Regions from separate parts of the Chitinolyticbacter meiyuanensis genome, predicted to be linked through region 2. Evidence: riboswitches for the same ligand, from Rfam matches in the RefSeq annotation. Region 2 holds a riboswitch; each other region holds the start of a gene.

Region 1 (10,085 bases), 520 kb from region 2:
CCACCTTCGAACGGGTGATCGAGCGCCGCCCCAGCTTCAAGGTCACCTGGCTCACGCCGCAGGTGGTGGCCGAACAACAACGCATCGCCGACCGCTTCGCCGAGCTCAAGCTCATCCCGAAGCCGGTCGCCGTGAAGGACATCGTCTGGCAACCGTGATCCGCTCCGCTTCCCCCGGCGACTTATCGCTAGCAAGCGGATCACCTCAAAGCGAACCACATCAATAGCCACACGCAAAACCCAGCGCAGCGGTGCTGGCAAGGCGTACGAAGCGTCCTGTATTGCGATAAACCGGACTTCCTTCGGTCGTAGACAGTACAAGTCGTACGGCAAGCGAGTACAACGCCGCCAGCTTCGGTTTTGTGTATGGCGAACAAGGATAACGATCATGAAACTGTTCTGGTTCCTCCCCACCCACGGCGACGGCCGCTACCTCGGTACCCAGCATGGTGCCCGCACCGTCGATCACCGCTATCTCGCGCAGATCGCCCAGGCAGCCGACCGCCTTGGTTTCGAGGGCGTGCTGATTCCCACCGGCCGCTCTTGCGAGGATTCCTGGGTAGTGGCCGCCTCGCTCGCGCCGTTGACCGAACGGCTGAAGTTCCTGGTGGCGATCCGCCCCGGCATCATTTCGCCCACGGTCTCGGCCCGCCAGGCCGCCACGCTCGATCGCATCTCGAACGGCCGCCTGCTAATCAACGTGGTGACCGGCGGCGACCCGGACGAGCAGCACGGCGACGGCAGCTTCCTCACCCACGCCGAGCGCTATGAAGTGACCGACGAGTTCCTGCGCATCTGGCGCGGCGTGCTCTCCGGTGAGGCTGTCGATTTCGAAGGCAAGCACCTCACGGTGAAGAACGCCAAGACGCTGTTCCCGCCGGTGCAGCAGCCATATCCGCCACTGTGGTTTGGCGGTTCGTCCGAGCCTGCCAAGGCGCTGGCTGCCGAGCAGGTCGACGTCTACCTCACCTGGGGCGAGCCACCGGCCGCTGTCGCCGAGAAGATCCGCGAAGTGCGCGAACTCGCCGCGGCGCAGGGCCGCACGGTGAAGTTCGGCATCCGCCTGCACATCATCGTGCGCGAAACCAGCGAGGAAGCGTGGAAGGCGGCCGACGCGCTGATCCAGTACGTAACCGACGACACCATCGCCGCCGCGCAGAAGGCCTTCGCACGCTTCGATTCGGAAGGCCAGCGCCGCATGGCCGAGCTGCACGGCGGCCGCCGTGACCAACTCGAAATCCACCCCAACCTGTGGGCTGGCGTCGGCTTGGTGCGCGGTGGCGCGGGCACGGCCCTGGTCGGCAGCGCCGAGGAAGTGGCGGCGCTGGTAAAGGAATACCACGCGCTCGGCATCGAGACCTTCATTCTCTCGGGCTACCCGCACCTGGAGGAATCGTATCGCGTGGCCGAGCTGCTGTTCCCGCTGCTGCCGCTCGATCATGTGCCGCCGCCGCAGAAGCAGAACCTGACCGGCCCGTTCGGCGAGGTGATCGCCAACGATATCGTGCCGGCTGCGCGCCAACCCGCGCCGGTTGCTTGAGGGCAGTGTGATGAGCATTGCCAACACCCTCTACAAGCGACTGGCGCCTTGGGCGGTGCCCGTGCTGCTGATCGCCGGCTGGCAGTGGGCGGCCGTGGCCGGCCTGATCGGCAGCCGCATCCTGCCGCCGCCGTTCGACGTGCTGAAGGCCGGCGTGACGCTCGCACAATCGGGCGAGCTGTGGACCCATCTCAAGATCAGCTTCTGGCGCGCCACCATCGGCTTTGCCATCGGCGGGGGCCTTGGGCTGCTGCTGGGGCTGATCACCGGCCTGTCGCGCCGTGGCGAGCTACTGCTCGATACCAGCGTGCAGATGATCCGCAACATCCCGCCGCTGGCGCTGATCCCGCTGGTGATCCTGTGGTTCGGCATCGACGAGGGCGCCAAGCTGTTCCTGGTCGCCTTCGGCACGCTGTTCCCGGTCTACATCAACACCTATCACGGCATCAAATCAGTGGACACTGGCCTCGTCGAAATGGCCAGGAGCTATGGCGTGAAAGGCTGGCCACTGTTCCGCGACGTGATCCTGCCGGGTGCGCTGCCCAGCATCCTCGTCGGCGTGCGCTTCGCCATCGGCTTTGCCTGGATCCTGCTGATCGTGGCCGAGACCATTTCGGCGAGTTCCGGCATCGGCTACCTCGCGATGAATGCACGCGAATTCCTGCAGACCGACATCGTGGTGCTCGCCATCCTGCTGTACGCGCTGCTCGGCAAGGCCAGCGATGTGCTGGCCCGCCAGCTGGAACGCGTCTGGCTGCGCTGGCACCCGGCCTACCAAGGATGAACGCCATGACCCAGACCACGCTTCAACCCGGCCTTGGCGTCGCGCTCGCCATCCGTGGGCTCGCGCGCCGCTTCGGCACGCAGACCGTGCTGCACGACCTCGATCTCGACATCGCTGCCGGTGAGTTCGTCGCCATCGTCGGCCGCTCCGGCTGCGGCAAATCGACGCTGCTGCGGCTGATCGCCCAGCTCGACACCGCCAGTGGCGGCGTCATCCACGCCGATGGCGCACCGCTGGCCCGCTCCGGCATCGATACCCGGCTGATGTTCCAGGATGCACGGCTGCTACCGTGGAAGACGGTGCTGGCCAACGTCGGCCTTGGCCTTACCGGCAACTGGCAGGCCAAGGCACGCGACGCGCTGGCCGAAGTCGGCCTCGCCGAGCACGCCGACAAGTGGCCGAGCCAGCTTTCCGGCGGCCAGCGGCAACGCGTGGCGCTGGCGCGCGCGCTGATCCACCAGCCACAGCTATTGCTGCTCGACGAGCCGCTGGGCGCGCTCGATGCCCTGACCCGCATCGAGATGCAGCAGCTGATCGAACGCATCTGGCAGCACCACCGCTTCACCGTGCTGCTGGTGACGCACGACGTGCAGGAGGCCGTTGCCCTCGCCGACCGGGTGATCCTGATCGAGCAGGGTCGCATCGGTCTCGATACCCCCGTGGCGCTGTCGCGCCCGCGCACCCGTGGCGCCGCCACCTTTGCCACATTGGAAGAAAGCATCCTCAACCGCGTGCTGCAGCAACCCGAAGGCCAGCCTGCCGCCGCACCCGTCGAACCTGCCATCGCCCCCGGCGCTCTGCGCTGGGCGCTCTGACCTCACCACCAGGAGCAACACCATGAGCATCAAGTCGATCAACGTACGCAACCAGTTCCGCGGCACCATCCAGGAAATCATCGAAGGCCCGGTGGTCTCCGAAGTCGATGTGGCCACGCCCGCCGGCATCGTCACCTCGGTGATCACCACGCGCTCGGTCAAGGAGCTCGATCTGAAGCCGGGCAGCGAGGTGATCGCCTTCGTCAAATCGACCGAAGTCTCGATCGCCACGCTATAGTTTGCTCGCCACCAAACAAAGAACCCGGACACATCCGGGTTCTTTGTTAGCCGCTGCACCGATCACTCGGCGGGCGGGTGAGAACCGGTCGCTACGCCGGTTGCAGCCGGCGTGCTGCCACGCCGGACAAGGCCAGCTGCAGGCAGAACGCCGTGGCCAGTGACGGCAACGAGGCGCCGATGTCGCCGGCGGCGCGGCTCACCAGCTGGTACACCGCAATGCCGGCCAGCCAGGCAATCAGTGCCGGCCATGCCACGGCGCGGCCATCCGGCTGCTTGGCATGCAGGCCGTGGTGCGCGATCACCACGCCGAACAGTGGCACGAACACCGAACCGATCATCAGCAGGAACCCTTCGTAGTCGTGGATCGGCACGAAGCAGGCGAGCGCCGTGGCCAGTACCGCCAGCACCGGGCCCAGCCGGCGCAGGGGAAGCCATGGCGCAAGGCTGTGCGTGGACACGGAGCCCGAATACAGGTCGCCATAGGCATTGTCGATTTCGTCGCACAGCACCAGCGCCAGCGCGATGGCGCCGCCGCTGGCGAGCAGGATGGTCGCCATCATCTCGCCGCCCGGATGCAGCATGGCGATCAGCACGCCGAGCGACAGGCACCAGGTGTTGGCCAGCAGATAACCGACAGCAATGCCGCCGGCCGCGCCGCGACTGCTCTTGCCGTAGCGGCTGTAGTCGGCCACCAGCGGCAGCCAGCTGATTGGCATCGCAATCGCCAGATCGACCGCCGCGCCAAAGCCCATGACACCGGTGCCGGCGCGCGCGAACAGCACGTCCCAGCCGGTACGCGATGCTTCACCGAGGAACTGCCAGGTGAGCCAGCCCAGCGCCAGCACCATCAAGGGCAGGCCGATGTGGCGCACCAGCTTGCGCACCACGCCAACCATGGAGAGGGAAAGCAGCGCAAACAGGATGGCGCCGACGAACACCGTGGTCGCCAGCGGCGCCGTCACGCCCCATTGCTGTTTGGCGATGGCGCCGATGCCATCGCGCAGCACCACGATCTCGAATACCGCCCAGCCCATCAGCTGCAACACATTGGCCGACACCGGCAGCGCCGCCAGCTTGCTGCCGAGCGCGCCATGGATCAGCCCGGCGCTCGCCAGGCCCGATTGCGCGCCCAGCCGGCCCACCCACGCCAGCAGCGCCACCCCCACCAGCGAGCCCAGCGCGATGGCGGACAGCGCCTCGGCAAACGACAGCGCCGGCACGAGGAAGGTGCCGAGCTGGATCACCAAGAGGCCGACGCCGAGGCTGCCCCACAACGTGAGATGATCTAGGAAGCCGAAGCGGCGCTCGGCGGCAGGAATCGCGCTGAGCGCGGAATTGACGGGTTGGGACATGGCCTATCCAAGCAGGATGCAAAACGGATCGGCCAGGAAGAGGTGTTCAACGACGCACACGGGCTTCCCTACGCTGGCACGACCCAGATCAGGTTCAACGGGTCGGCGCCCTGCGCCTCTCAGCCGCGACTGCGGCCCCCCGAGCGGGATGAACCTTGGCATGCATGGCAAGGCCGGTCAAGCCGCAGCGCGCCTGAATTTGCTGACCGTCAAAGTCAGTCTGTAGCGACGGCCAGCCTTATTCCGCTGCGCCATACACATCGAATTTTATAGTCTTTGGCGAGATATCAAGCGCGGCGATAATCGGCAGGTCCTACTTTCCGGAACCCATCATGATCAAGCGTGCCTCCGCCCTGCTCGTCGCCCTTGCGCTCGTCGCCCAACCGGCCCTCGCCGACGTGACGTTGCTCAACGTTTCTTACGACGTGATGCGCGACTTCTACAAGGACTACAACCCGGTCTTCGCCAAATATTACGAAGCCAAGTTCAAGGACAAGGTCACCATCCAGCAATCGCACGGTGGCTCGTCCAAGCAGGCGCGCTCGGTGATCGACGGGCTGGAAGCGGACGTGGTGACGATGAACCAGAGCCTCGATATCGACGCCATCGTCGACAAGGGCAAGCAGGTGAACGCGGGCTGGGAGAAGAAGCTGCCGAACGAGGCCTCGCCGTTCTCCAGCCTGCAGGTGCTGATCGTGCGCAAGGGCAACCCCAAGGCTATCCGCGACTGGAACGACCTGGTGAAGCCGGGTGTACAGATCATCGTGCCCAACCCCAAGACCAGCGGCAACGGTCGCTACACCTACCTCGCGGCCTGGGGCTATGCCGCCAAGCTGCCGGGCGGCAACGATGCCAAGGCGCGCGATTTCGTGACCGCACTGTTCAAGAACGTGCCGGTGCTCGATTCGGGTGGCCGTGCCGCCACCACCACCTTCATGCAGCGCCAGATCGGCGATGTGCTGATCACCTTCGAGAACGAGGCCGAGATGATCGCCCGCGAATTCGGCCGTGGCGGCTTCGAGGTGGTCTACCCGTCGATCTCGATCGATGCCGACCTGCCGGTGGCCGTGGTCGACAAGGTGGTCGACAAGAAGGGTACCCGCAAGGCGGCTGAGGAATACCTGAAGTACCTGTGGAGCCCGGAAGGCCAGACCGTGGCCGCGCAGAACTACCTGCGCCCGCGTGATGCAGGCGTTGCCGCCAAGTTCGCCAAGCAGTTCCCAGCCGTGAAGCTCTTCACCGTCGCCGACTTCGGTGGTTGGGCCAAGGCCCAGAAGACTCACTTCGACGACGGCGGCATCTACGACCAGATCGCGGCCAAGGTCGCCGGCAAGTAAGCCTACCGGGCAAGGCGCGAGCCCCCACTCGCGCCGCCCTGCTTCACACCGCATTCATAACGACAAGCTTTTCCGCCTGGAGTCCCCATGGCTTTCAAACAACACAGCGTGCTGCCGGGCTTTGGCCTGTCACTGGGCTACACGCTGCTCTATCTCTCCATCATCGTGCTGTTGCCCTTGACGGCGCTGGTGGTCAAGTCCTCGGATTTGACCTGGACGGCGTTCTGGGCAGCGGTGGCCGATCCACGGGTGGTCGCCACCTACAAGGTGACCTTCGGCGCCTCCGCGATTGCCGCCACGCTCAACCTGTTCGCCGGCCTGCTGCTGGCCTGGGTGCTGGTGCGCTATCCCTTCCCCGGCAAGCGGCTGATCGATGCGCTGGTCGACCTGCCGTTCGCGTTGCCCACCGCCGTGGCCGGCATCGCGCTCGCCACGCTGTATGCCCCCAATGGCTGGCTCGGCCAATACCTCGATCCGCTCGGCATCAAGGTGGCGTTCACGCCGCTGGGTATCGTGGTGGCGCTGACCTTCGTCACGCTGCCCTTCGTGGTACGCACGGTGCAGCCGGTGCTGGAAGATCTGGAGCACGAGCTGGAGGAAGCCGCGGCCAGCCTCGGTGCCACCCGCTGGCAGATCTTCTGGAAGGTGATCCTGCCGATGCTGCTGCCGGCGCTGCTCACCGGCTTCGCGCTGGCCTTCGCCCGTGCCGTCGGCGAATACGGCTCGGTGATCTTCATCGCCGGCAACATGCCCTTCGTATCCGAGATCACGCCGCTGATGATCATCTCCAAACTGGAGCAGTACGACTACCTGGGCGCCACCGCCATCGCCGTGGTGATGCTGGTGGTGTCGTTCGCGCTGCTGTTCATCATCAACGGCCTGCAGTGGTGGTCGGCCAAGCGCCTGGGCAGGAGGAAATAACATGGCTGGTGCCATCAACAATACCCCGCGCTCCATCGTGACCACCGAGTCACGACCGGTGCGCTATCTCCTGACCGGCCTCGCACTGCTGTTCGTCGGCCTGTTCCTGGTGATCCCGCTGGTGTCGGTGTTCGTCGAAGCACTGCGCCAGGGCTGGAATCTCTACCTGGCGGCCCTCGTCGAGCCCGATGCCCTGTCCGCGATCAAGCTCACGTTGCTGGTCGCCGTGATCGCCGTGCCGCTGAATCTGGTGTTCGGCGTGGCCGCCGCCTGGGCCATCGCCAAATTCGAGTTCCGCGGCAAGAGCCTGTTGATCACGCTGATCGACCTGCCGTTCTCGGTCTCCCCGGTGGTCGCCGGCCTGATCTACGTGCTGCTGTTTGGCGCGCAGGGCTGGTGGGGGCCGTGGCTGTCCGACCACAACGTGAAGGTCATCTTCGCCGTGCCCGGCATCGTGCTCGCCACCGTGTTCGTTACCTTCCCCTTCGTCGCTCGCGAGCTGATCCCGCTGATGGAAGCGCAAGGCAGCGACGAGGAACAGGCCGCCATGGTGCTCGGCGCCTCGGGCTGGCAGACGTTCTGGCGGGTGACGCTGCCCAACATCAAGTGGGGCCTGCTCTACGGCGTGATCCTCGCCAACGCCCGCGCCATGGGCGAGTTCGGCGCGGTGTCGGTGGTGTCCGGCCATATCCGCGGCCTGACCAACACGGTGCCGCTGCACGTCGAGATTCTTTACAACGAATACAACTTCGTCGGCGCCTTCGCCTGCGCGTCCGTCCTCGCCCTGTTGGCGCTGGTGACGCTGGTGGCCAAGAGCTATGTGGAATGGCGCAGCGCGCGCCTCGCCCTCGAAGACCAGCGCAATGCCCTGAGCGATCAATGAGCGTACGCGCCCCTTATCGGACAAAAAGATCATGAGCATCGAAATCAAGAACATCAGCAAGCGCTTCGGCCAGTTCCAGGCGCTGAACGACATCAACCTCGACATCCGAAGCGGCGAACTCCTGGCCCTGCTCGGCCCCTCCGGCTGCGGCAAGACCACGCTGTTGCGCGTGATCGCCGGGCTGGAAACGCCGGATGCCGGCCAGATCCTGTTCCACGGCGAGGACGCCACCGACACTCACGTGCGCGAGCGCCAGGTCGGCTTCGTGTTCCAGCACTACGCGCTGTTCCGCCATATGACCGTGTTCGAGAACGTGGCCTTCGGCCTGCGCGTGCGGCCGAAGAAGACCCGGCCAAGCGAGGAAGCGATCAAGAAAAAGGTGCACGAGCTCCTGGATCTGGTGCAGCTCGACTGGCTGGCCGACCGCTATCCGGCCCAGCTCTCCGGTGGCCAGCGCCAGCGCATCGCCCTGGCCCGCGCGCTGGCAGTGGAGCCGCGCGTGCTGCTGCTCGATGAGCCCTTTGGCGCACTCGACACCAAGGTGCGCAAGGAGCTGCGCCGCTGGTTGCGCCGGCTGCACGACGAGATGCACATCACCTCGGTGTTCGTCACCCACGACCAGGAAGAGGCGCTGGAAGTGGCCGACCGGGTGGTAGTGATGAACAAGGGCCAGATCGAGCAATCGGGTACGCCAGCGGAAGTCTACGACGCACCGGCCTCGCCCTTCGTCTACCAGTTCCTTGGCGACGTGAACCTGTTCCATTCCCGCGTGCACGATGGCTGGGCCGAAGTCGGCGGCACCCGCTTCGCCGCGCCCGAAGCCGGCGACAAGGCGGTGATCTATGTGCGCCCCCACGAAATCGATCTTGCCCGCAGCGCCAGCAGCGATGCGCTCGCCGGCGTCGTCACCCATGTGCGCCTGTTGGGTGCGACGGTGCGACTGGAAGTGAAGACCGATGCGCACGAGGCGCTGGAAGTGGAACTCACCCGCGAGCGCTACCAGGGCGAGCGCTGGGCGGTGGGCGACGCTGTCTGGCTGACTCCACGCGAGGCCCGCGTCTACGGCGCGTAAGCCCCAGCCGCTCGCCATGCCAAGCAGCCCGACCCCACGCCGGGCTGCTTGCTTCTGACGCACCGCCATCCGCTGTTGCAGCGCTGCTGCACGCCGATGGCATTATTTTGCTTTCTGGTAACTTTCCTGCAATATCCCCTTGCTTGCCCGAGCACGAAAATACACTTTCCGCCGGGCAGCCGGGACGCCCCAGGCGCCCGCAGACCAATACATGATCAGGGAGCAGGAAAATGGCGGGATTGCTGGGCATGTTGTTCACGCTGGCGTTTGTGGCGTTCTATTTCGTCGCGATGTGGAAAATCTTCACCAAGGCCGGCCAGCCGGGCTGGGGCTCGCTGGTGCCGATCTACAACCTCTACCTGATGGTGAAGATCGCCAAGCGCCCGGACTGGTGGATCATCCTGGCGCTGATCCCCATCCTCAACCTGATCACCATCGTGCTGATCTTCGATATCGCCAAGCACTTCGGCCGCGGTGTCGGTTTCGCACTGGGCATGTTGTTTCTGCCCTTCATCTTCTTCCCGATCCTGGCCTTCGGCGAAGCGCAGTACGACGCAACGCCGCTCGCAGCCTGAATCAGCGCACTGATGAAAAAGCCCGCGTCCGCGGGCTTTTTTCGTTGGCAGGGCTTCATGCGCCCAGCCGCAATCGCGTCTGCTCGATGCGGGTCTGCAGCATGGCGCGGCGCAGCCGCTCGGCCACCGCCGCACCAGTGCGCAGCGACATCGCGCTGCCATCGTCCGGGCAGGCCAACGCAGCCAGATGCTTGTAGGCCGCGAGCGCGGCCCGGTGATCGTTGCGCCGCAGCGCCAAGTCGGCCAGCAGGTCCGCCGCGTCGCGCTGCACCGTGGTCATCCCGGCATCGCCGGCCAGCTGCATCGCCTCCTGCAATGCGGCCTCAGCCTCGTCGTGCTGATCGAGCCGCAACAGCGTGCGGCCCAGCGCCAGCAGCACATGGGCCAACCCCCAACGGTTCTGGTTCAGCCTATGGATGGCAAGCGCGCCCTCCAGCGCCGTGCGCGCGGCCGGGTAATCACCGCGCGCATAGTGGATCAGGCCGTGGTAGCTGCGCACCTCGGCCTCCCACACCTGGTTGCGCACCGCGCCGCGCAGCAGGCCGCCAGCCTCCTTCAGTGCCGCCA
Region 2 (10,085 bases):
GCTGGCGTGCCGGACCTGCTGCTGGTCGAGGACGATCACTTCGCAGCCTTCGCCCCGGCAGCGACGCCGTCGCTGGTCACCGCCGGGCACAGCCGCTGGGCGGCGCTGCGTTCGCTGTCCAAGCACCTGGGCCCCGACATGCGGCTCGCGTTTCTGGTCGGCGACGCGCTGACGCTGGCCCGGGTCCAGCGCCGGCAATACCTGGGGCCGCGCTGGCCCAGTTTCGTGCTGCAGCGGCTGGCCCTGGCGCTGCTCGCCGATCCGGCGACCGACACGCTGCGCAATCGCGCTGCCGCGCTCTACGCCGAGCGCCATGCCGCGCTGTGCACTGAGCTGGCCGCGCTGGACCTCAAGCCACAGCCGGGCGGCGGCCTCAATGTCTGGCTGCCGCTGGCGGACGACGCAGCCGTTGCCCAGGCGTTGGCGGCCCGTGGCTATCTGGTGCGCACCGGCGAGGCTTTCCGCGTGACGCGCACGCTGTCGGCGCTGCGCATCACCTCGGCGGCGCTGACTCCGGCTGCGGCCCGCACGCTGGCGACCGCGCTGGCGCAATGCCTGGGCGGGTTGGGGGTGGCGGCCTGATGCGCTATCGCCTGTCGTTCCGCCAACTGCTGCTGGTTGCCTTCCTGCTGGTCGGCGTGGTGCTGTCGGCGAGCTCGGTCCAGGTGTGGCTGTCCTTGGAGCGCATGGCCGGGCACAGCCGGCAGTCCGCGCGCGATGCGGTACGGCTGACCGAGGCGGCGGAGCGGCTGGCGGAGCGTACGCTGACGATGGAACGCAGCGCCCGCCAGTATCTGGTGCTGGACGACGAAGCCTTCAGGCTGCGTTTCGTCGAGGCCGGCGCCGAGGCTGGCAAGGCGCTGGGCACGCTGGCGCAGACGCTGACCGAAGTGGCGCCGAATGAATTCGCCAGCTGGCGCGAGCATGCCGCGGGTACCGCCGAGCTCTTGCAACAGCGCCAGCTCAAGGGCGACGAGCCCTTGCTGTTCGATCACTTCGCGCAATTGCGAGGCATCAACGAGCGGCTGGCGTTGGCGGTGAAGCGGCGGGTGGAGCGCAGCAATACCGAGCTGCTGCTGGAGCTGGAGCGCCAGCGCGCGGTGCTGGGTGGGCAGGCGGTGGTCGCCGCCGTGCTGGCGGTGGTGCTGGCACTGGGCTTTGGCCTGTGGCTGACCCGGCCGCTGGCCCGCATCGAGCGCGCGATCGCCAGGCTCGGTCGCGGCCGCTACGACGAAGCGATTGCCATCCGCGGCCCGGCCGACTTGCGCCGGCTGGCCGAGCAGCTCGACTGGCTGCGCCAGCGGCTGGCCGCACTGGAAGCGGACAAGGCGCGCTTCCTGCGCCATGTGTCGCACGAATTGAAAACGCCGCTCGCCGCATTGCGCGAGGGGGTGGCGCTGCTCGACGACGGCGTGGCCGGGCCCTTGGCGCCGGCGCAGCGCGAGGTGGTCGATATCCTGCGGCAGAACGTCGCTGCGCAGCAGCGCCAGATCGAGGACCTGTTGCGCTACAACGCCGCAGTGTTCGATGCCACCCAGGCGGCACCGCGCCCGCTGGCCGTACGCGCCTTGCTCGACGCAGTGATCGAGGCGCAGAAGCTGCAATGGCAGGCACGCCATCTGTCGGTCAGCGTGAGCGGCGACGAATGCAAGCTCGCGGCCGACCCCGACAAGCTGCAGGTGGTGTTCGGCAATCTGTTGTCCAATGCCATCCGCTTCAGTCCCGACGGCGGAGCCATCCGCTTTGAACTCGCCCGCAGCGCGGGCAGTCTGCTGATTGACTGCCGCGATGACGGCGCCGGGGTGGACCCGGCTGATGCCGAGCGCATCTTCGAGCCGTTCTACCAGGGCCGTCGCCAGCCGCCGGGTGCGCGTCACGGCAGCGGCATCGGCTTGTCCATCGTCTGTGAATACATTGCCGCCCACGGCGGCACCGTCGCGCTGCAGCCCAGTGCGCGCGGTGCTCATTTCAGGATCGAATTGCCCGCATGAAACCCTGGACTCTGCTCCTGGCCACCGGCCTGTTGTCGGCCTGCCAACTGTTACAGCCGCCCCCGCCTCACACGCCGGTGCCTACGCCGGTGCCTACGCCGGAACCGGTGATCTATGTCGAGGAAGTGCCCAATGCCGTCGACGAGGTGCTGGGCTATGCGGCCCGCGTGCGTGGCCTTGCCAACGGCGATCTGGCCAAGGAGCTGGCGGCGCTCGCCGGCGAGCCGGTCGATCCGGCCAACACCATCAAGCGTGCGCTGCTGCTGGCCCGCAGCCATGGCGAGCTGCCGCGCGCCATCTCCCAGCTCGACCTGGTGATCAAGTCAGTCGATCCGGACGCCGCGGCATTCAAGCCGTTGGCGCAGCTGTTGCAGAGCCAGTGGCAGGAGCGACGCAAGCTGGAGGACCAGGCGGACAAGCTGGCCCAGCAGCTCAAGGACGAGCAACGCCGCGCCGACGAGGCCACCACCAAGCTCGAGGCGCTGAAAAAGATCGAGAACACCTTGCCGGCGCGCCCGTCGGCATCGGGGAAGTGACATGAGCGACAGCCGCCCGCTGATCCTGGTGATCGATGACGATCCGGACATCCTGCGCCTCTTGACCATGCGGCTCAGTGCCACCGGCTACCGGGTGACCACGGCCGAGCATGCGCAGGCAGCGCTCAACCGGCTGGAAGTCGAGCACCCGGCGCTGGTGTTGTCCGATATCCGCCTGCCGGACAGCGACGGCCTCGCCCTGTTCGACCAGATCCGCGCCCGACACCCCTCGCTGCCGGTGATCCTGCTGACCGCGCACGGCACCATCCCGGATGCGGTGGAAGCTACCGCACGCGGCGCCTTTGCCTACCTGACCAAGCCCTTTGACGGCAAGCAGCTCACCGACAAGATCGCCCAGGCGCTGCAACTGGCGGCACCGAGCAGCACGCGCACGCCCGAAGGCGAAGCGTGGCGCAGCGAGCTGATCAGCCGCAGCCACCGGATGGAGGAGTTGCTGGCCGAGGCGCGGCTGGTGGCGGCGACCGATGCCAGCATCCTGATCCGCGGCGAAAGCGGCTCGGGCAAGGAAGTGCTGGCCCGGGCCATCCACCGCGCCAGCCCGCGCGCCAAGGCGCCCTTCGTCGCGGTGAACTGCGGCGCCATCCCGGAGCAACTGCTGGAATCCGAGCTGTTCGGCCATATCAAGGGCGCATTCACCGGCGCTGTGGCCAACCATCGCGGCCTGTTCCAGGCAGCGCACGGCGGCACGCTGTTCCTCGACGAGATCGGCGATATGCCGCTGCCGCTGCAGGTGAAGCTGCTGCGCGTGCTGCAGGAGCGGGCAGTACGGCCGGTGGGCGCCAGCGAATCGATGGCGGTGGATGTGCGCATCCTCTCCGCCACCCACCGCGATCTCGACGCGGCGATGGCAGAAGGGCAGTTCCGCGAGGATCTCTATTACCGGCTCAACGTGGTGAGCCTGCAGTTGCCGCCGCTGTCCGAGCGGCGCGAGGACATCCCGTTGCTGGCCAACCATTTCCTCGCCACCGTGAGCGAGAAGTACGGTCGCCAGGTCAACGGCTTTGCGCCGGATGCGCTGGAGGCGCTGTCGACCGCACCTTGGCCGGGTAACGTGCGCCAGCTCTACAACGTGGTCGAGCAGGTGTGCGCATTGTCGACCGCGCCGCTGGTGCCGCTGACGCTGGTGCAGCGTGCGTTGCGGGTGCCCACCATCGAGGTGCTGAGCCTTGCCGAAGCCAAGACCCGCTTCGAGCGCGACTATCTGGTGAGGCTGCTCAAGCTCACCAATGGCAATGTGGCCGACGCTGCGCGTCTTGCCGAGCGCAACCGCACCGAGTTCTACCGGCTGCTGCAAAAGCATGGGCTGACGCCAGAACTGTTCCGCGCCGACGATGTTGCCGACGGGCGACAGGAATAATTTACAAAAAATCAGTTGGTTATGCAGCCTTACGCCGACGCTGTCGCTAGTTGGCGACAAATTCGGCCCCGTCGATGGCGCGGTTGAGCCTGCAACTGCGGCGCATTTCGCGCAACCGCCTGTTTTTCATTGGGTTTCTCCTTGCTGGCACGCTGCTTGCAAGTAACTTGGGGCAAGCCTGGACTTGCTGCCAAATACACAAAGGAGAACACCATGAAGATCAACCAACTGCTCGCCCGCGGTCTTGCTGCCCTGGCTTTTTCGTCGGTCACCATTGCGCCGGTGATCGCGGCCGACACCGCCGATACCAAGACCTCGACCGAATCGGTCGCGGCCTATATCGACGACGCGACCATCACCACCAAGGTGAAGGCTGCGCTGGCTTCCGACAAGCAGGTGTCGGCGCTGGACGTGAAGGTTACGACCGAAAACGGCGTGGTGCTGCTGTCCGGTAACGTCGATACGCCCGATGCCGGTGTGCGCGCCATCGAAATCGCTGCTGGCGTCGAAGGCGTGAAGGACGTGAAGAGCGCGCTGACCGTCAAGGCCGGCTGACCGTAGTGGACCGGGCCTGCCGCGCGCGGGTCTGATCCATCCTCGTCTGAGCAAGGCGGCCACGGGCCGCCTTGCTGATGCCCGGAGCGAGCATGCGCCGCCACGATCCCCATCAGTTCGAGCACCCTCCCGTTGCCCCCCGCCATGCGGCCTGGGGGCGCTTCATTGTCAGTGCCACGCCGAAGCCGCCGTGCGTTGCCCGGCTGTTCCAGGGCCGCGGCTGGCAGACCGCGGTCCACCTGCAGTTCGGCGAAGTGGGTGGATCGCCGGTGATCGGGCGTACCCCGTTCATGTTCGTGCTGCATTTCCATACCGAGGATGGCCCCTGGCAACTCGACGGGCTGGATCTGCCGGCGCCCGTGCGCTGGCCGGCTGGCTGGTCGGGCCACCTGGCTGGCAGCAGCTGGGCGCTGGCTGCGCGACAACCGGATGTGCTCCCCAGCCTGCTGCCGCTGCTGGCAGCGCCGGGCCTGCCGGGTTGCTACAGCCAGCTCACCGTGTACGCGGCACGGCCGTATGGCCTCGTCGACGCGGCGGGCCGCAGTCATCCGGTCTGGTTGCGGCTTGCCGCCTGCCAGACTGCGCATTGGACCGAGGCCGCCGGCATGCAGGCGTGGCACTTTGGCCGGCGGATCGCGCTTGGACACACGCCGCGCTGGCGTTTGCAGGCTGCGGCCGGTGCGGCCCAGCCTGAGCCGCAGGCGCAATGGCAGGATCTGGGCGTGATCGAGCTCGACGACCTGCCCGCGCATGCCGGCCCGCCCGCCTTGCTCGATGCCGCGAGCACCGTGCCGGGCATCGTTGCGCTGTCGCCGGCAGCGGCATTGCCGGGCCGGCAGGTGCTGGCCGGGATGGATGCGCCGGGTCAGCAACGCTTGTTACGCAACATGGCCGCCGGCTTGCGCCGCGTCGCCGAGCGCGAGGTGGTGCTGGCCGTGCTCGAACAGGCGATGGCGCTGGACGCGGGGTTTGGTACCGCCTTGGCGGCCGAGCTCGATTTCGCGCCAGCGCGTCAGCGGCGGGCAGTGCCGGCCTGAATCACCACCAGGCGTGAAAGTGGTGGACCGGGCCGATGCCGTGGCCGACGTCGAGCCGGTCCGCCGCACCGAGCGCTGCCTGCAGGTAGTCGCGCGCTGCGGCCACCGTGGCGGGCCAATCGGCGTGGCGCGGCCGCAGTGCGGCAAGCGCAGCCGATAGCGTGCAGCCGGTGCCGTGGGTGTGGCGGGTGGCGACCCGCACCTTGGCGTAGCGTGTTTCGCCGGCTGGCGTCACCAGCCAGTCGGGGCTTTCCTCGCCGCCCAGGTGCCCCCCTTTCATCAGCACTGCCTGTGCGCCAGCGGCCAGCAAGGCATGGCCCTGTTCGCGCATCTCGGCCTCATTGCTGGCGATGTCGCAGCCGAGCAGGGCGGCGGCTTCGGGCAGGTTGGGCGTGATCAGCGAGGCCAGCGGCAACAGCCGCTCGCGGATCGCAGAGACGGCTTCCGGTGCCAGCAGCGGATGGCCGCCCTTGGCGATCATCACGGTATCCAGCACCACGTGGGTCGGGCGATGGCGGACGAGGCCGTCGGCCACGGCGTGCACGATCTCTGCATTGGCCAGCATGCCGAGCTTGACCGCATCGACGCGGATGTCGGCAAACACCGCATCGAGCTGCGCTGCGACGAAATCCGGTGGCACCGGGTGCACGGCAGTCACGCCCTGGGTGTTCTGCGCGGTCAGCGCGGTCAGCACGCTCATGCCGTAGGCGCGGAGCGCGGAAAAGGTCTTCAGGTCCGCCTGGATGCCGGCGCCGCCGCCCGAATCCGAACCGGCAATGGTGAGGGCGTGGGCGATCATGCGCGGGCTCCTTCGATTTCCTGCAGCAGCGTGGTGGTGGCTGCGGCGATGTCGGCTTGGCCGCAGATGGCTGAAACGACAGCCACGCCGTCGGCACCAGCCGCAATGATGGGTGCCGCGCCGCCTTGCTTGATGCCACCAATGGCAACCACCGGCAGCGGTCTGGCTGCCATCAGCTCGGCGAAATGCGGCAGCCCAATCACCGGCGAGGCGTCGAGCTTGGTGCCGGTGGGGTAGACCGGGCCGACGCCGAGATAATCGGCCAGTGCGGTCGGTGCGTCGGCGAGCTGGGCGGCATTGGATGCCGACAGCCCGACGATCTTGTTCGGCCCGACGAGGCGCCGTACCGCGGCGATGGGCAAATCGGCCTGGCCGACATGGACGCCGGCGGCATCGACGGCCAGCGCGACATCGACGTGATCGTTGATGATCAGCGGCACGCCCAGCGGGTCGAGCACGGCCTTGAGCACGGTGGCGGTTTCCAGCCACAGCCGCTTCTTCCACTTGGGCGCGCGCAGTTGCACCACGGTGGCGCCGCACTCGGCGGCAATGCGGGCGGTGTGGATCATGCCCTCCGGCCCACCACACAGGTCCGGATCGAGCACCAGGTACAGCGACAGGTCCAGCCTCATGGTTGCCACTCCCGCAGCTGTTTGGGGCTGATCTGATAGAGCGCATCGAGGAAGGCCATCTTGAACGAACCCGGGCCGTCGCACGCCGATTCGGCACGTTCGCCGCAGATACCGGCCACCGCGCAGGCGGCGGCCACCGCGTTCAGCCGCTCGGGTGCGTGCGCGGTGAAGGCGGCGACGAGCGCGGAAAGCGCGCAGCCGGTGCCGACCACACGCGTCATGATGGGGTGGCCCCATGGCGTGGCCCAGCTCTGCTCGCCATCGGTGATGTAGTCGGTTTCGCCGGTGACGGCGACGATGGCGCCGGTATCGCGCGCCAGTTGCTCGGCGGCGGCCAGCGCAGTCTGTGAGCCGGTGGTGCTGTCCACGCCGCGGCCCGAGGCGCCAAAGCCCGCCAGCGCCAGGATTTCGGAGGCATTGCCGCGGATGGCCGTGGGCCGCAGCGTGATCAGCTCACGGCAGGCGTCGGTGCGGTAGTCGAGCACGCCGACGGCGACCGGGTCCAGCGTCCAGGGCACGCCGGCGGCGTTGGCGGCAGTCACTGCATCGCGCATCGCGGCGAGCCGTTCGGGGTAGAGCGTGCCGACGTTGACCAGCACGGCGCCGGACAGCGCGGCGAAGGCGGCCGCCTCCTCGCGTGCGACGATCATCGCGGGCGCGGCGCCAACGGCCAGCAGCACGTTGGCGGTGATTTCCTGCACCACCTCGTTGGTAAGCACATGGGTGAGCGGGTGTTCGGTACGCAGCCGCTCCAGTTCGTCGGCGACGATGGCGAGCGGCAGTGTTTGCGGCGTGGTCATGAAGGGCTCCTTGGCACAGGCAAGCCCTCTGGACTTCCCTACGCCGGCATGATCCGGATCAGGTGATGCGGGTGTATCTCAGCCCGCGCCTGGATGAATGGCGGGGCACCCCGAGTCAGGCTGCGATTGTCCGCCCGCACGCGGAAGCGGACAAGCGGTTGGATCAAACTCGCATCAAAACGCCTGCATCGTGTGCAACCCTGATTCAGCCCGCCGTCATGCCGGACTAAACTCGGCGAAACGGGGGCGGCAATATGGGCGATATCTGGCGCGGTCTGATCGAATGGTTCATTCCCGATGGCGTGCGGGCCGAGGCGCTGGCGTACAGCCGTGCCCGCAACGTGGTGGGCGCGGCGCTGCTGGCGGCATTGCTGGTGCCGGTGTTCTCGGTCAACTACTTCAAGCTGGGCCACGCTGCGATGGGCTGGGGCATCCTGGCGGCGGGTGGCGCCATGCTGCTGTCGGCGCTGCTGTTGCGGCTGACCGGCGTGCTGGCGCTGGCGCGCGAATGCCTGATCGCCAGCTTCTACGGCATGGTGGTGTGGATGTGCCTCGTCAACGGCGGCATCGAGTCGTCGTCGGCGCCGTGGTTTTTGCTGCTGCCGGTGGCGGCCACCTTCATCGGCGGCAAGCGCGACGGCGTGTGCTGGAGCGTGCTGAGCCTCGTCGCCATCGTGCTGTTTGCCATGGCCCATGCGCAGGGCTGGGTGCTGCCACGCAGCCCGCTCGGGCCGGAGCACCATGTCGGCCTTGTCACCCGCTCGCTGATCGGGTTGACGCTGGTGATGTTCGCGCTGGGCTGGATGTTCGAAAGTGGCAAGCAGGCGAGCCTCGCGCGGACCGAGCGGGCGCGCGGTGAGGCCGAACAACATCGTGTGGCGATGCAGGCGCTGCTGGCGCAGATCACCGCGGCGGTCGGCACGGCATCGGCGCAGTCGGCACAGATTGCCGGTAGTGCCCGTGCGGTGAACGCCACCATCCACCACCAGGCCTCGCAGGTCGAGCGCATGGCTGACGTGGTGCAAGGTGTGGCAGGCATGAGCCGGGGCAACGCCAGCCTTACCGGCGAGGCCGCGGCAACGGCGGGCGAGGCCGGGCGGCTGGCCGATGATGGGGGCGCAGCCATGCGTGGCACGCGCGATCACCTCGACGACGCGACGCGGGTGGTCGCGCATTCGGCCGAGCGCATCGAGGCACTGGGCCAGCGTAACGACGAGATCGGCCACATCGTGCAGGTGATCCGCGATATTGCCGGGCAGACCAACCTGTTGGCGCTCAATGCCGCGATCGAGGCGGCGCGTGCCGGCGAGGCCGGCCGCGGCTTCGCGGTGGTGGCGGACGAGGTGCGCAAGCTGGCCGAGCGTACCGGCGGTGCTACCCGCGAGATCGAGGGCAAGATCGGCAGCATCGTTGCCGGCACGCGCGATGCGGTCGAGGCGATGCGTAGTGGTGCGGGGTGGCTGCAGCAGAGCAAGGAGAGCGTGGCCGAAGCCGATGCCAGGCTAGCTGCCATCATCACCGCAGCCAGCACGCTGACGGCGCGTACCGGCGAGGTGGCGCACAACGAGGCGGAACAGGCCCGGCATTGCGCCGGCTTGGCGAATGACATCGAGCGGCTGCGGCAGGATCTGGCCGCCGCCCGCGATGCCAGCGACCAGATTGCCCAGGCGGTGGCGACGCTGGATGGATCGATGCAGCAGCTCGATCGGGTGACTCGCCAACATTGAGTGAGTAGACAGCAGAAAGCCGCCCGAGGGCGGCTTTCTGCTTTACCTGCGACGTGGTCAGGCCGCCATGTCCAGCATCAGGCCGTTGAGCCGCTTGACGAAGCCGGCCGGGTCATCCAGCTGGGCACCTTCGGCGAGCAGCGCCTGGTCGAACAGGATCTGCGTCCAGTCGCCAAAACGCACGCCGCCAGTCTCTGCCTTGAGCTTCTTCACCAGCAGGTGATCCGGGTTGATCTCCAGGATGGGCTTGGTGCCTTGCACGTCCTGGCCGACCGATTTGAGCAGTCGTTCCAGGTTGCCACTCATGTCGAAGTTCTCGACCACGAGGCAGGCGGGACTGTCGGTGAGGCGGCTGGTGACGCGCACGTCCTTCACCTTGTCGCCGAGCGCGGTCTTGATCGATTCGACCACGTCCTTCAGTTCCTCGGCGGCTGCTTCCTGCTGCCGCTTCTCCGCCTCGTCGTCGAAGGCCGACAGGTCGAGCTCGCCCTTGGCGACCGACTGCAGCTTCTTCTCCTTGAACTCGGTCAGGCCCGAGATCGTCCACTCGTCCACGCGGTCGGACAGCAGCAGCACCTCGATGCCCTTCTTCTTGAACACTTCCAGGTGCGGACTGTTGCGCGCGGCGGC
Region 3 (10,085 bases), 1.3 Mb from region 2:
GGCACATCCGAGTTAACTACCGCGCCAGCGCCGATAAAGGCATAAGCGCCAATGGTAATTCCACATACCACGGTGCTATTTGCACCAAGCGTGGCCCCCTGCCGAACCAAGGTACGACGATACTCGCCCCTTCTATTTACGGCGCTTCTCGGGTTATAAACATTGGTAAATACCATGCTGGGACCGCAAAAAACGTCGTTTTCCAGTGTCACCGCGTCATAAATACTTACGTTGTTTTGCACTTTGCAGTTAGAACCAATAACGACATCGTTACCAACGAATACGTTCTGTCCAAAGGAGCAGCCATCCCCTATCTTGGCCTGGGCGCAGATATGAGTCCAATGCCAAATACGCACTCCATCACCAACGCTGGCCCCTGCATCCACTATCGCGGTTGGGTGAATCATAGTATCCGCCACAGAACCTCCAGACATAATTGAACACTCTTGAATAAACAGTCGTGAACGTCGACTAAGTGCAGGTTTAGTATTCCAATGGCAGTGAAACCGTCTTACCGTCTCGCGCAGAGATATAGGCAGCAATCAATAGCTCTAATGACTTGAGCCCCTCGCGGCCATCTGTTTCAGGTTCCGCTTCTCCACGAAGTACTTCAACAACGTTCTTGTAGTAGAGCGGGTGTCCAAAACCATACACCGAGGTAGTTGCGTAGTTTGCCTCATTTATTTCAGAGTCGTAGTCTCTCGACTCTTCGAATTCCCACTGCTGAATATCATTGACCGCTACGCCGCCAACTCGGACGGTGCCTTTTTCCCCGAGTATCGTAATGCTCCCTTCCATGTTTCTCGGGTAGGTCAGCATTGTCACACTCATGGATCCCAAGGCACCGCTACGCCATTTGACATTGAGCACGCCGGTATCTTCAACTTCGATATTCCGCGTCGTACTCATCAATGCTTGGACTTTTTCTACAGGACCGATTAGCCAGTCCAACAAATCAACATAGTGGCTCGCTTGATTCATGAAAGCTCCACCATCGAACTCCCACGTTCCTCTCCATTCAGCTTGATCGTAATATGCTTGAGGGCGTGACCAGAAAACATTCAAATGAACAAGATGAATCTTGCCGAATCGCCTTTCTTCAACAGCTCGTTTCAGTAACTGCAAAGTGGAATTGTGACGGTTCTGCTTCACCACAAATAGGCGCACACCCGCCTGGTCGCAGGCTCTGACCATACTTACGCCATCGTGCCAACGCGTCGCCATTGGCTTTTCCGTCATCACGTGAATCTTGTAACTGGCGGCCAAGATGGCCTGCTCAGGGTGGAGCCCACTAGGCGTGCAAAGAACCACAAGGTCAATCTGCTCATGCTCGAACAATGCCTTAATATCTCGATATCCAGGCACATTATATTTTTTTGTATGCTCTGCAAGTACTTCCGCATTCACATCACACACTGCAATCAACTGCAAATTAGATGAATGCTGCCCAATCGAGTCAAAATGGTTTTTTGAAATTCGCCCGCAACCGACAATCGCAGTTCTGATCTTTCTTTCTAAAATAGGCTGGCAATAGAGCATCTGGCTTCTCTAAAAAGAATTAGAAATTACAAACGGAAAACTGTAAAACCCGCTTTAGCAGCCTTATGTCGATCATATAGAGCCTTCACATCCGCGAGCACGGGCTCCTGACCGTTACACCACTGGAATAGCGCATCTGGCGTTAACTCGCGATATTCATTGTGGCCTACTGCCACGACCAGCGAGTCAACCTTATTCAACTCATCAATAGCACCTAATTGGATACCATATTCATGCAACACTTCGGATGCGTTGGCCCAAGGGTCTGCAACAACAACCTTAACACCCCATTTTTGCAACTCAATTATCAAATCGACAACCTTGCTATTTCTGATATCGGGGCAATTTTCCTTGAAGGTAATCCCCAGTACCCCAACGGTACTACGAGCAACATCCACGCCATTTTTCAGCATCAGCTGAATGACCTTGCGCGCTACGTAACGCGCCATATTGTCATTTATCCGTCGACCTGCCAGTATTACTTGCGGGTGGTAACCAACTTCCTCTGCCTTATGAGTTAAATAATAAGGATCTACCCCAATGCAATGCCCGCCGACCATGCCAGGCCGGAAAGGAAGGAAATTCCATTTACTCCCTGCGGCCTCCAAAACCTCTATTGTATCAATATCCAAACGAGAAAAAATTACAGATAATTCGTTCACAAGAGCGATATTGAGATCTCGCTGGGTGTTTTCGATTACCTTTGCTGCTTCTGCCACTTTGAGGCTACTGGCGGGAAACGTACCGGCCGTAATAATCGACTGATACAAGCGGTCGACCAGTTGCGCGATCTCTGGCGTGGAGCCACTGGTGATTTTCCTAATTTTGGTCAAAGAATTGATCTTATCGCCGGGATTCACACGCTCGGGACTGTACCCGCAAAAGAAATCCTGGTTGAATTTCAACCCAGACAATTTCTCAAGGATGGGAACACAAACCTCTTCAGTGCAGCCAGGATACACCGTAGATTCGTAAATCACTAAGGAGCCCTCTTTCAGGACTCGACCAACCATCTCGCTAGCCTTGATCAACGGCGTCAAATCCGGGCGGTTCACGCCATCGATTGGGGTAGGAACTGTAACAATGAAAATCCTGCAATCGTTGAGGTCGGCAACATTACTACTGTATTCTAATTGCGTTGCGTATTTTAAATCGCTCTCCGTCACTTCCAGCGTGCTATCCGTGCCAGCCGCCAGCTCAGCAACTCTTGCTTCATTTATATCAAAACCTACAACAGGTCTTATTTTACCGAATTCAACTGCGAGAGGCAGCCCTACATACCCCAGGCCCACCACGGCTATTTTTTTGTCTAAAATACTCATAAACTCACCGTCAATCAAAAATCCAATAGGGATTTCGCAGCATTTTTAGCAGCTGATTTAATAGGAGCACGAAATCAGTCTTAACGCAAAAAACAAATCACTCAACGATACACAACCCACATGCTCATACGCCCTCGTTGTTACTCTTTCTTCCGTGCATACTGAACCATTTCGCAGACGAGCATATAGAGCATTGCGAGCAATAATCCACAAACCATGCCGAACAGAATATTTTTTACCCTCTTTGGTCCGGATTTTTCGTCAGGTATTTCAGCCCAACTGATTTTCAGCTCGTCTCGCTCTTGCGCTTTTACCAATTCAATCCGACGATCAAGGCGATCAATCAACGCACTCCAATACGCGCTTTCCTGCATGGCCGTTACGGTGGCAATCCAAGGCCCAGCAGACCCTACGGATTTTTGTTTCATACCCTCGACTACAAGTCGCTGCAGGTTAGATAGCTGATCTTGTATTTTTACGACCTGGTTTTGTGCCAGATCGGAGATTCCGGACTGCAAGGTAGCCTCAGCCTGAATTCCAGCCAAACTAATAATTCCATATTGCTCGGATGCGGAAATGGTCTTGATGACTGCTGCAAGTTGAGGGGATTCAAGTGACTTCTCGGCATTTACTTTGTTTTTTGCAGCGAGCTCGCGTCTAAGTTCGAGATTATAACGTTCCTTCGATATCTCCAATAATCTTAACGTATATACATTATCCGACAACGTCTTTCCAAAAACATTTGCGAGCCGCGCAGCAAAGGCAGGACTAACATCAGTTGCAGAAACATCAAGATAGCCATCCTTGGCATTAAGAACAACATCAATATGGCTTTTTGTGGCTCGCAGTGTCGCATTACGGCTAGCAGTTCCGTAGTGCTTCGACAAGTTCATTTTTTTTGCGACCTGCTCAACCAATACCTCGTTGTTTAGAGCCCAGTTGTATACCGGCGCATTCTTCGATGGCGCAATTTTCAGTATCGCCGTATAGCGATCTGGAAGCGTAAACATCACGCAAGCAGCCACAATACCAGCTACGATTGGCAAGGCAATTAGCGCATGCCTATATCGATTCATTAGTATGAAAATATCCCGCAACGTGATATCCGTCTCTTGGGCTTTTCCCTGCAAATTATCAGAAGACATATAACCAGTGCCAAGTAGGCAATTCGCAATTAGAATCAAGAGCGCCCCAAATGGGGCGCTTCATTTTTTTAAATCAAGAAGCTGCATTAAAACCAGAAGCCAGCAGAATCATTTTGGTGATTCAACCTCGGCAGGTTGTACTCAAACCGCTTCTCGCTGCGCCACGCGCCCTCTTCCACGCGCGTTTCGAGCACAGCACTCATGATCGGTAGATTGCCGACCACAGCAATCAGGCGGCCACCAACGGCAAGTTGGTCTTTCAGTACCTGCGGCACGGCATCGAGCGAGGCGGTGACAATAATGACGTCGTACGGCGCCTTGGCGGCGAAGCCATGGCTGCCATCGGCAAGTTCGACATGGGCGTTCTTGATGCCGGCGCGCAGCAGGTTTTGCTCAGCGGCGGCCTTGAGGGCCGGGTCAATCTCCACGCCGTGCACTTCGGCAGCGAGGCCTGCCGCCAGCGCCATCAGGTAGCCGGTGCCGGCGCCGACCACCAGTACGCGGTCAGCCGGCTTGAGGCCCACTTCCTGCAGCAGGCGGCCTTCAACCTTGGGGGCGAGCATACAGGCGCCGTTGCCGAGCGGCAGTTCGGTATCGACAAAGGCGAGGTTTTTCTTGTCGTCGGGGACGAAATCCTCGCGCTTCACATCGAGGAAACGCTGCAGCACCTGCTGGTCGAGCACGTCCCACGGGCGGATTTGCTGTTCAACGAGAAAGTAGCGCGCGCGTTCCCAATCCATCTGACATAACCCCAATAAAAACAAGCCGATAAAGGCACAGTTAAATTAAATAACTTGTCATTATCCCACAGCTTCTATACGGTGACAGCTCTGTTTTCGCTAGGGGTTCCGCTACTTACCTTCCTCGGTATGTCAGCGGATGAGAGAGTCCCTCAGCACCTGATCCGGCTCATACCGGCGTAGGGAAGCGAATCCGTCGGCACGCTCGTGGCCGGCGTGTGCCTCTCCTGCGCCTTCTCACTTTGCAGGAGGCCTATCCTTGAACAAGCCCACCGAATTTCGCGCCAGCGACGCCCATGTCGACCAAGCTGCGATCCAGCCCTTGCCCAATTCACGCAAGGTCTATGTCGAAGGCTCACGCCCCGACATCCGCGTGCCGATGCGCGAAATCACCCAGACCGATACGCCAACGAGCTTCGGCGGCGAGCAAAATCCACCGATCTATGTCTACGACTGTTCCGGCCCCTACACCGATCCGCAGGCGCACATTGATGTGCGCCGTGGCCTCGCGCCGATCCGCGCAGCCTGGATCGATGAACGGGGTGATACGGATCTGCTGACCGGCCTGACCAGCGACTATGGCCGCCTGCGCGAGGCGGACGCCAGCCTCGACCCGCTGCGCTTCGAGCTCACGCGCAAGCCGCGCCGCGGCAAGCCCGGCGCCAATGTCACGCAGATGCACTACGCGCGCTGCGGCATCATCACCCCGGAAATGGAATACATCGCCATCCGCGAGAACCTGCAACGCGAAGCGTACATGGAGTCGCTGCGCGCGCTGGGAGCCAAGGGCGAGAAGATGGCAACGATGATGCTGCGCCAGCATCTGGGCCAGTCGTTCGGTGCTGCAATCCCGCCGGTGATCACGCCCGAGTTCGTGCGCGAGGAAGTGGCACGTGGCCGCGCCATCATTCCCGCCAACATCAACCACCCGGAACTGGAGCCGATGATCATCGGCCGCAATTTCCTGGTGAAGATCAACGGCAATATCGGCAACAGCGCCGTCACCTCGTCGATCAACGAGGAAGTGGACAAGATGACTTGGGGAATCCGCTGGGGTGCCGACACCATCATGGATCTGTCCACCGGTAAGAACATCCACGAAACCCGCGAGTGGATCCTGCGCAATTCGCCCGTGCCGATCGGCACCGTGCCGATCTACCAGGCGCTGGAGAAGGTCGATGGCAAGGCCGAGGACCTGACCTGGGCGCTGTTCCGCGACACGCTGATCGAGCAGGCCGAGCAAGGCGTGGATTACTTCACCATCCACGCCGGCGTGCTGCTCCGATACGTGCCGCTCACCGCCAACCGGATGACCGGCATCGTCTCGCGCGGCGGCTCCATCATGGCCAAGTGGTGCCTCGCGCACCATCAGGAGAACTTCCTCTACACGCATTTCGAGGAAATCTGCGACATCATGAAGGCTTACGACGTCAGCTTCTCGCTCGGCGATGGCCTGCGCCCCGGCTCGGTGTGGGATGCGAACGACGACGCGCAGTTGGGCGAACTGAAAACACTGGGCGAGCTGACGCAGATCGCATGGCAACACGACGTGCAGACCATGATCGAAGGCCCCGGCCATGTGCCGATGCAGCTGATCAAGGAGAACATGGACCTGCAGCTGGAATGGTGCGACGAAGCGCCGTTCTACACCCTCGGCCCACTGACCACCGACATCGCCCCCGGCTACGACCACATCACCTCGGCCATCGGCGCGGCGCAGATCGGCTGGTATGGCACCGCCATGCTTTGTTACGTCACCCCCAAGGAGCACCTGGGGCTGCCAAACAAGGATGACGTCAAGGAAGGCATCATCACCTACAAGCTCGCCGCCCACGCGGCCGATCTGGCCAAGGGCCACCCCGGCGCGCAGATCCGCGACAACGCGCTCTCGAAGGCGCGCTTCGAGTTCCGCTGGGAAGACCAGTTCAACCTGGGCCTCGACCCGGACCGTGCCCGTGAATTCCATGACGAGACGCTGCCACAGCAGGGTGCCAAGGTGGCGCACTTCTGCTCGATGTGCGGCCCGCACTTCTGTTCGATGAAGATCACCCAGGACGTGCGAGATTTTGCCGAGAAGCAGGGCATCGCCGAGGCCGAAGCGCTGCGGAAGGGCATGGAAGTGAAATCGATCGAGTTCGTGAAGCAGGGCGCCCAGGTCTATCACAAGGCCTGATCGCCGCCGTCGATGCGGCGGGCTAGCGTTTGCCGCGCCGATGGCATTTCAAGAACATGCTCGATTCAACTGCGAAGGGCCAGCCTGACCGCCCTGCCCGCGACATACCGCTCAGCACCGCCGTTGGAGCAAGGCTGCTCCGGTACTCCAGCAGATGCAGGCGCTGGGTACAGGAATCCGTCAGCCCCCGCCATGTCGCTGTTTTGGACCGGTGATCGGATCGGACCCGGTCCAGCGCGACAAGTGGCTGGCAAAAGCCGAACTTTTGGGCCATGCCGAAGCCTGACCCAAGTCGGCGGTCCTCGGGCGGGTGGCTGGCGGAAATCGACGGACGTTCAAGAACTTGCAGCAATCGCTGTCTATGCTGCGAGTTCTGACGCCTGTGTGGACGAGCGCAAGGACAGGACCGCGATGCAAGACTACAGCCCCATCTCGTGCGAGCTGCACGACTACCTGGAAATCGCCTGCACCTATCGCTACCCCTTGCTGGTGGAGCGTCACGGCGCGCCCGATTGCGAAGGCGTGGCCATCGATGTGTTCGGCGCCCGCGGCAGCGAATTCCTGCGCCTCTCCACCCGCGACGGCGTGCTCGATGTGCGTTTGGACAAACTGGTCGCCATCACGCCGCAGCATCAGGGTGCGCGTTTCGGCCGCGTTGTCTACCGCGGCCACTGAGCAGGTTGCGGAAAGCGCCGACGCGCATCACCCAGGCACGCGCTAAGCTCCAGCCATCCCCTTGCCGGAGCCTTCCATGGATGTCACCGCCGACTGGCTCGCCCGCCTGCCCAAGACCGAGCTGCACCTGCATATCGAAGGCACGCTGGAACCGGAGTTGATGTTCGCGCTGGCGCAGCGCAACGGCGTGCGCCTGCCATACGATTCGGTCGAGGCAGTGCGCGCCGCCTACGATTTTGCCAACCTGCAATCCTTCCTCGATCTCTATTACGCCGGCGCCGGCGTGCTGCTGACCGAGCAGGATTTCTACGATCTCACCGCAGCCTACCTGTTGCGCTGCCGCGCCGACCGCGTCGTGCATACCGAGCTCTTCTTCGATCCGCAAACGCATACCGCACGCGGCGTGCCCTATGCCACCGTGCTCGCCGGCATCCGCCGCGCACTGACCGACGCACACGAGCAGTTCGCCATCAGCTCCAAGCTGATCCTCTGCTTCCTGCGTCATCTGTCGGAGGAGGAAGGCTTTGCCACGCTGCGCGAGGCCGAGCCCTATCTCGACCTGATCGATGGCGTGGGCCTCGATTCCAGCGAAGTCGGCCACCCACCGGAGAAATTCGCCCGATTGTTCGCCCGCTGCAAGGCGCTGGGCCTGCCGCGGGTAGCCCACGCCGGGGAAGAAGGGCCACCTGACTACGTATGGCAGGCGCTCGACCTGCTCGATGTCTGCCGAATCGACCATGGTGTGCGGGCGCTGGAAGATCCTGCCCTCGTCGACGAACTGAAACGTCGACGGATTCCGCTCACCGTCTGCCCCCTATCCAACATCCGGCTCAAGGTGTTCCAACGATTGTCGGATCACAACCTGCGCGCGCTGCTCGAAGCGGGCCTCGTCGCCACGGTGAACTCGGACGACCCGGCCTACTTCGGCGGCTATGTCGGTGAAAACTGGCGTGCCTGTGCCGCGGCGCTGCAGCTGACACGGGCCGAGCTCAAGCAGCTGGCCGTGAACGGCTTTACCGGCAGCTGGCTGCCCGAGGTGGAACAGGCGCGCTGGATCGCCGAGATCGAGGCGATGTAGCCGCCGTACATCAGGGTTAGCCGCAGGCACACAGCGCACGGCGGATCGGCGACACTCGCGTATCGCCCCGACCCTGCCTTGCCATGTCCCAACGCACCACCGGCATCCTGCTGATCCTGCTCTCCGCCGTCGCCTTCGGCCTGATGCCCATCTTCGGCACCTGGGCCTACGCGGCCGGCGTCGATACCCAGGGCCTGCTGCTCATCCGCTTCAGCGTGGCTGCCCTGGTGATGGTCGCCATCATGGTCTGGCGCGGTGCGCGCTGGCCAAGGGGCCGCCTGCTGGCCGGGCTTGCCGCGATGGGCGGTATCGGTTACGCCGGGCAAGCGTTCAGCTACTTCACCGCGCTGCAGTACGCCAATGCCGCGCTCGCCGCATTGCTGCTCTATCTCTATCCGGCCATCGTCACCGTGCTGTCTGCCTGGTTGCTGCGCGAGCGGCTACGCCGCCGCGTGTGGGCGGCGCTGGCGCTGGCCTCGCTCGGACTGGTACTGACCATCGGTACGGCGCTCTCCGGCAAGGCCATCGGCATCGCCTTCGGCGTCGCCGCGGCGCTGATCTATTCGTGCTACATCCTCGCCGGCAGCCGGCTCACGCCGCAGGCCGGTGCACTGCCTTCCGCCACCGTGGTGATGCTGGCCGCCGCTGTGGTGCTGTGGGGTTCAACCGCCTTTGCCACACCACACTGGCCGGCCACCGGTAGCGGCTGGGGTGCAACCTTGGCCATCGCCATCGTTTCCACAGTGATCGCCATCTTCGCCTTCCTGGCCGGGCTCGATCATCTGACCGCCGCCGAAGCGTCAACCTTGTCGACGCTGGAGCCGGTGGTCAGCGTGCTGCTCGCCGCCTGGCTGCTGGCGGTGCCATTGACCGGGCTGCAGTGGCTGGGCGGTGCGGCCATTCTGGTTGCCGCGCTGGTGATCTCGCTGGCGCCGCCACTGCCGGCGCCGGAATAGCTGTAGCGGGCCGCGGCGGCCTAGAATGCCGGCCATGACTGCCCACATCCTGCTGATCGAAGACGAACCCGCCATCGCCGATACCCTGCTATTCGCGCTGCAGCGCGAAGGCTATGCGGTGGATTGGCAACGGCTGGCCCGCGATGGCGAAGCGGTACTGGCCGATGCGCAGTTAGTGATCCTTGATGTCGGCCTGCCCGACGACAGTGGCTTCGAAGTGCTGAAGCGCTTGCGCCGCCACAGCGAAGTGCCGGTGCTGATGCTGACCGCGCGCGCCGACGAGATCGACCGCATCGTCGGGCTGGAACTGGGCGCCGACGATTACGTGGTCAAGCCGTTCAGCCCGCGCGAAGTGGTGGCGCGGGTGCGCGCCATTCTCAAGCGGTTGCAACCGCGAGTGGCGGATACCGCCACGCCAGGCTTCGAGCACGACGCCGCCGGTCGGCGCATCCGTTAT

What was found. A riboswitch is a leader RNA that binds a small molecule or an ion and turns the genes downstream of it on or off. The one in region 2 is predicted to bind thiamine pyrophosphate.
Region 1: it holds a riboswitch for thiamine pyrophosphate, as region 2 does, so the genes downstream of both, FLM21_RS03280 (purine-cytosine permease family protein) here and thiM (hydroxyethylthiazole kinase) in region 2, are expected to answer to the same signal.
Region 3: it holds a riboswitch for thiamine pyrophosphate, as region 2 does, so the genes downstream of both, thiC (phosphomethylpyrimidine synthase ThiC) here and thiM (hydroxyethylthiazole kinase) in region 2, are expected to answer to the same signal.

The regions. Positions count from the first base shown of each region.
Region 1 covers NZ_CP041335.1:686,883-696,967, reverse strand. Annotated here, with positions in the region: gene FLM21_RS03305 (sulfonate ABC transporter substrate-binding protein) at 1-158, shown strand, start outside; gene ssuD (FMNH2-dependent alkanesulfonate monooxygenase) at 388-1,539, shown strand; gene ssuC (aliphatic sulfonate ABC transporter permease SsuC) at 1,550-2,323, shown strand; gene FLM21_RS03290 (ATP-binding cassette domain-containing protein) at 2,329-3,138, shown strand; gene FLM21_RS03285 (TOBE domain-containing protein) at 3,161-3,376, shown strand; gene FLM21_RS03280 (purine-cytosine permease family protein) at 3,468-4,730, opposite strand; TPP riboswitch at 4,779-4,882, opposite strand; gene FLM21_RS03275 (sulfate ABC transporter substrate-binding protein) at 5,063-6,067, shown strand; gene cysT (sulfate ABC transporter permease subunit CysT) at 6,155-6,988, shown strand; gene cysW (sulfate ABC transporter permease subunit CysW) at 6,990-7,871, shown strand; gene FLM21_RS03260 (sulfate/molybdate ABC transporter ATP-binding protein) at 7,903-8,943, shown strand; gene FLM21_RS03255 (DUF5684 domain-containing protein) at 9,174-9,518, shown strand; gene FLM21_RS03250 (tetratricopeptide repeat protein) at 9,574-10,085, opposite strand, start outside.
Region 2 covers NZ_CP041335.1:1,211,758-1,221,842, forward strand. Annotated here, with positions in the region: gene FLM21_RS05905 (aminotransferase class I/II-fold pyridoxal phosphate-dependent enzyme) at 1-582, shown strand, start outside; gene FLM21_RS05910 (sensor histidine kinase) at 582-1,991, shown strand; gene FLM21_RS05915 (permease) at 1,988-2,527, shown strand; gene FLM21_RS05920 (sigma 54-interacting transcriptional regulator) at 2,529-3,905, shown strand; gene FLM21_RS05925 (BON domain-containing protein) at 4,119-4,460, shown strand; gene FLM21_RS05930 (hypothetical protein) at 4,553-5,497, shown strand; gene thiD (bifunctional hydroxymethylpyrimidine kinase/phosphomethylpyrimidine kinase) at 5,499-6,296, opposite strand; gene thiE (thiamine phosphate synthase) at 6,293-6,928, opposite strand; gene thiM (hydroxyethylthiazole kinase) at 6,925-7,728, opposite strand; TPP riboswitch at 7,747-7,851, opposite strand; gene FLM21_RS21495 (methyl-accepting chemotaxis protein) at 7,983-9,455, shown strand; gene htpG (molecular chaperone HtpG) at 9,513-10,085, opposite strand, start outside.
Region 3 covers NZ_CP041335.1:4,278,556-4,288,640, forward strand. Annotated here, with positions in the region: gene FLM21_RS20475 (acyltransferase) at 1-407, opposite strand, end outside; gene FLM21_RS20480 (Gfo/Idh/MocA family protein) at 484-1,539, opposite strand; gene FLM21_RS20485 (nucleotide sugar dehydrogenase) at 1,566-2,861, opposite strand; gene FLM21_RS20490 (GumC domain-containing protein) at 3,002-4,006, opposite strand; gene FLM21_RS20495 (protein-L-isoaspartate O-methyltransferase family protein) at 4,093-4,746, opposite strand; TPP riboswitch at 4,838-4,949, shown strand; gene thiC (phosphomethylpyrimidine synthase ThiC) at 5,060-6,919, shown strand; gene FLM21_RS20505 (Rho-binding antiterminator) at 7,331-7,594, shown strand; gene FLM21_RS20510 (adenosine deaminase) at 7,671-8,672, shown strand; gene FLM21_RS20515 (DMT family transporter) at 8,756-9,628, shown strand; gene creB (two-component system response regulator CreB) at 9,663-10,085, shown strand, end outside.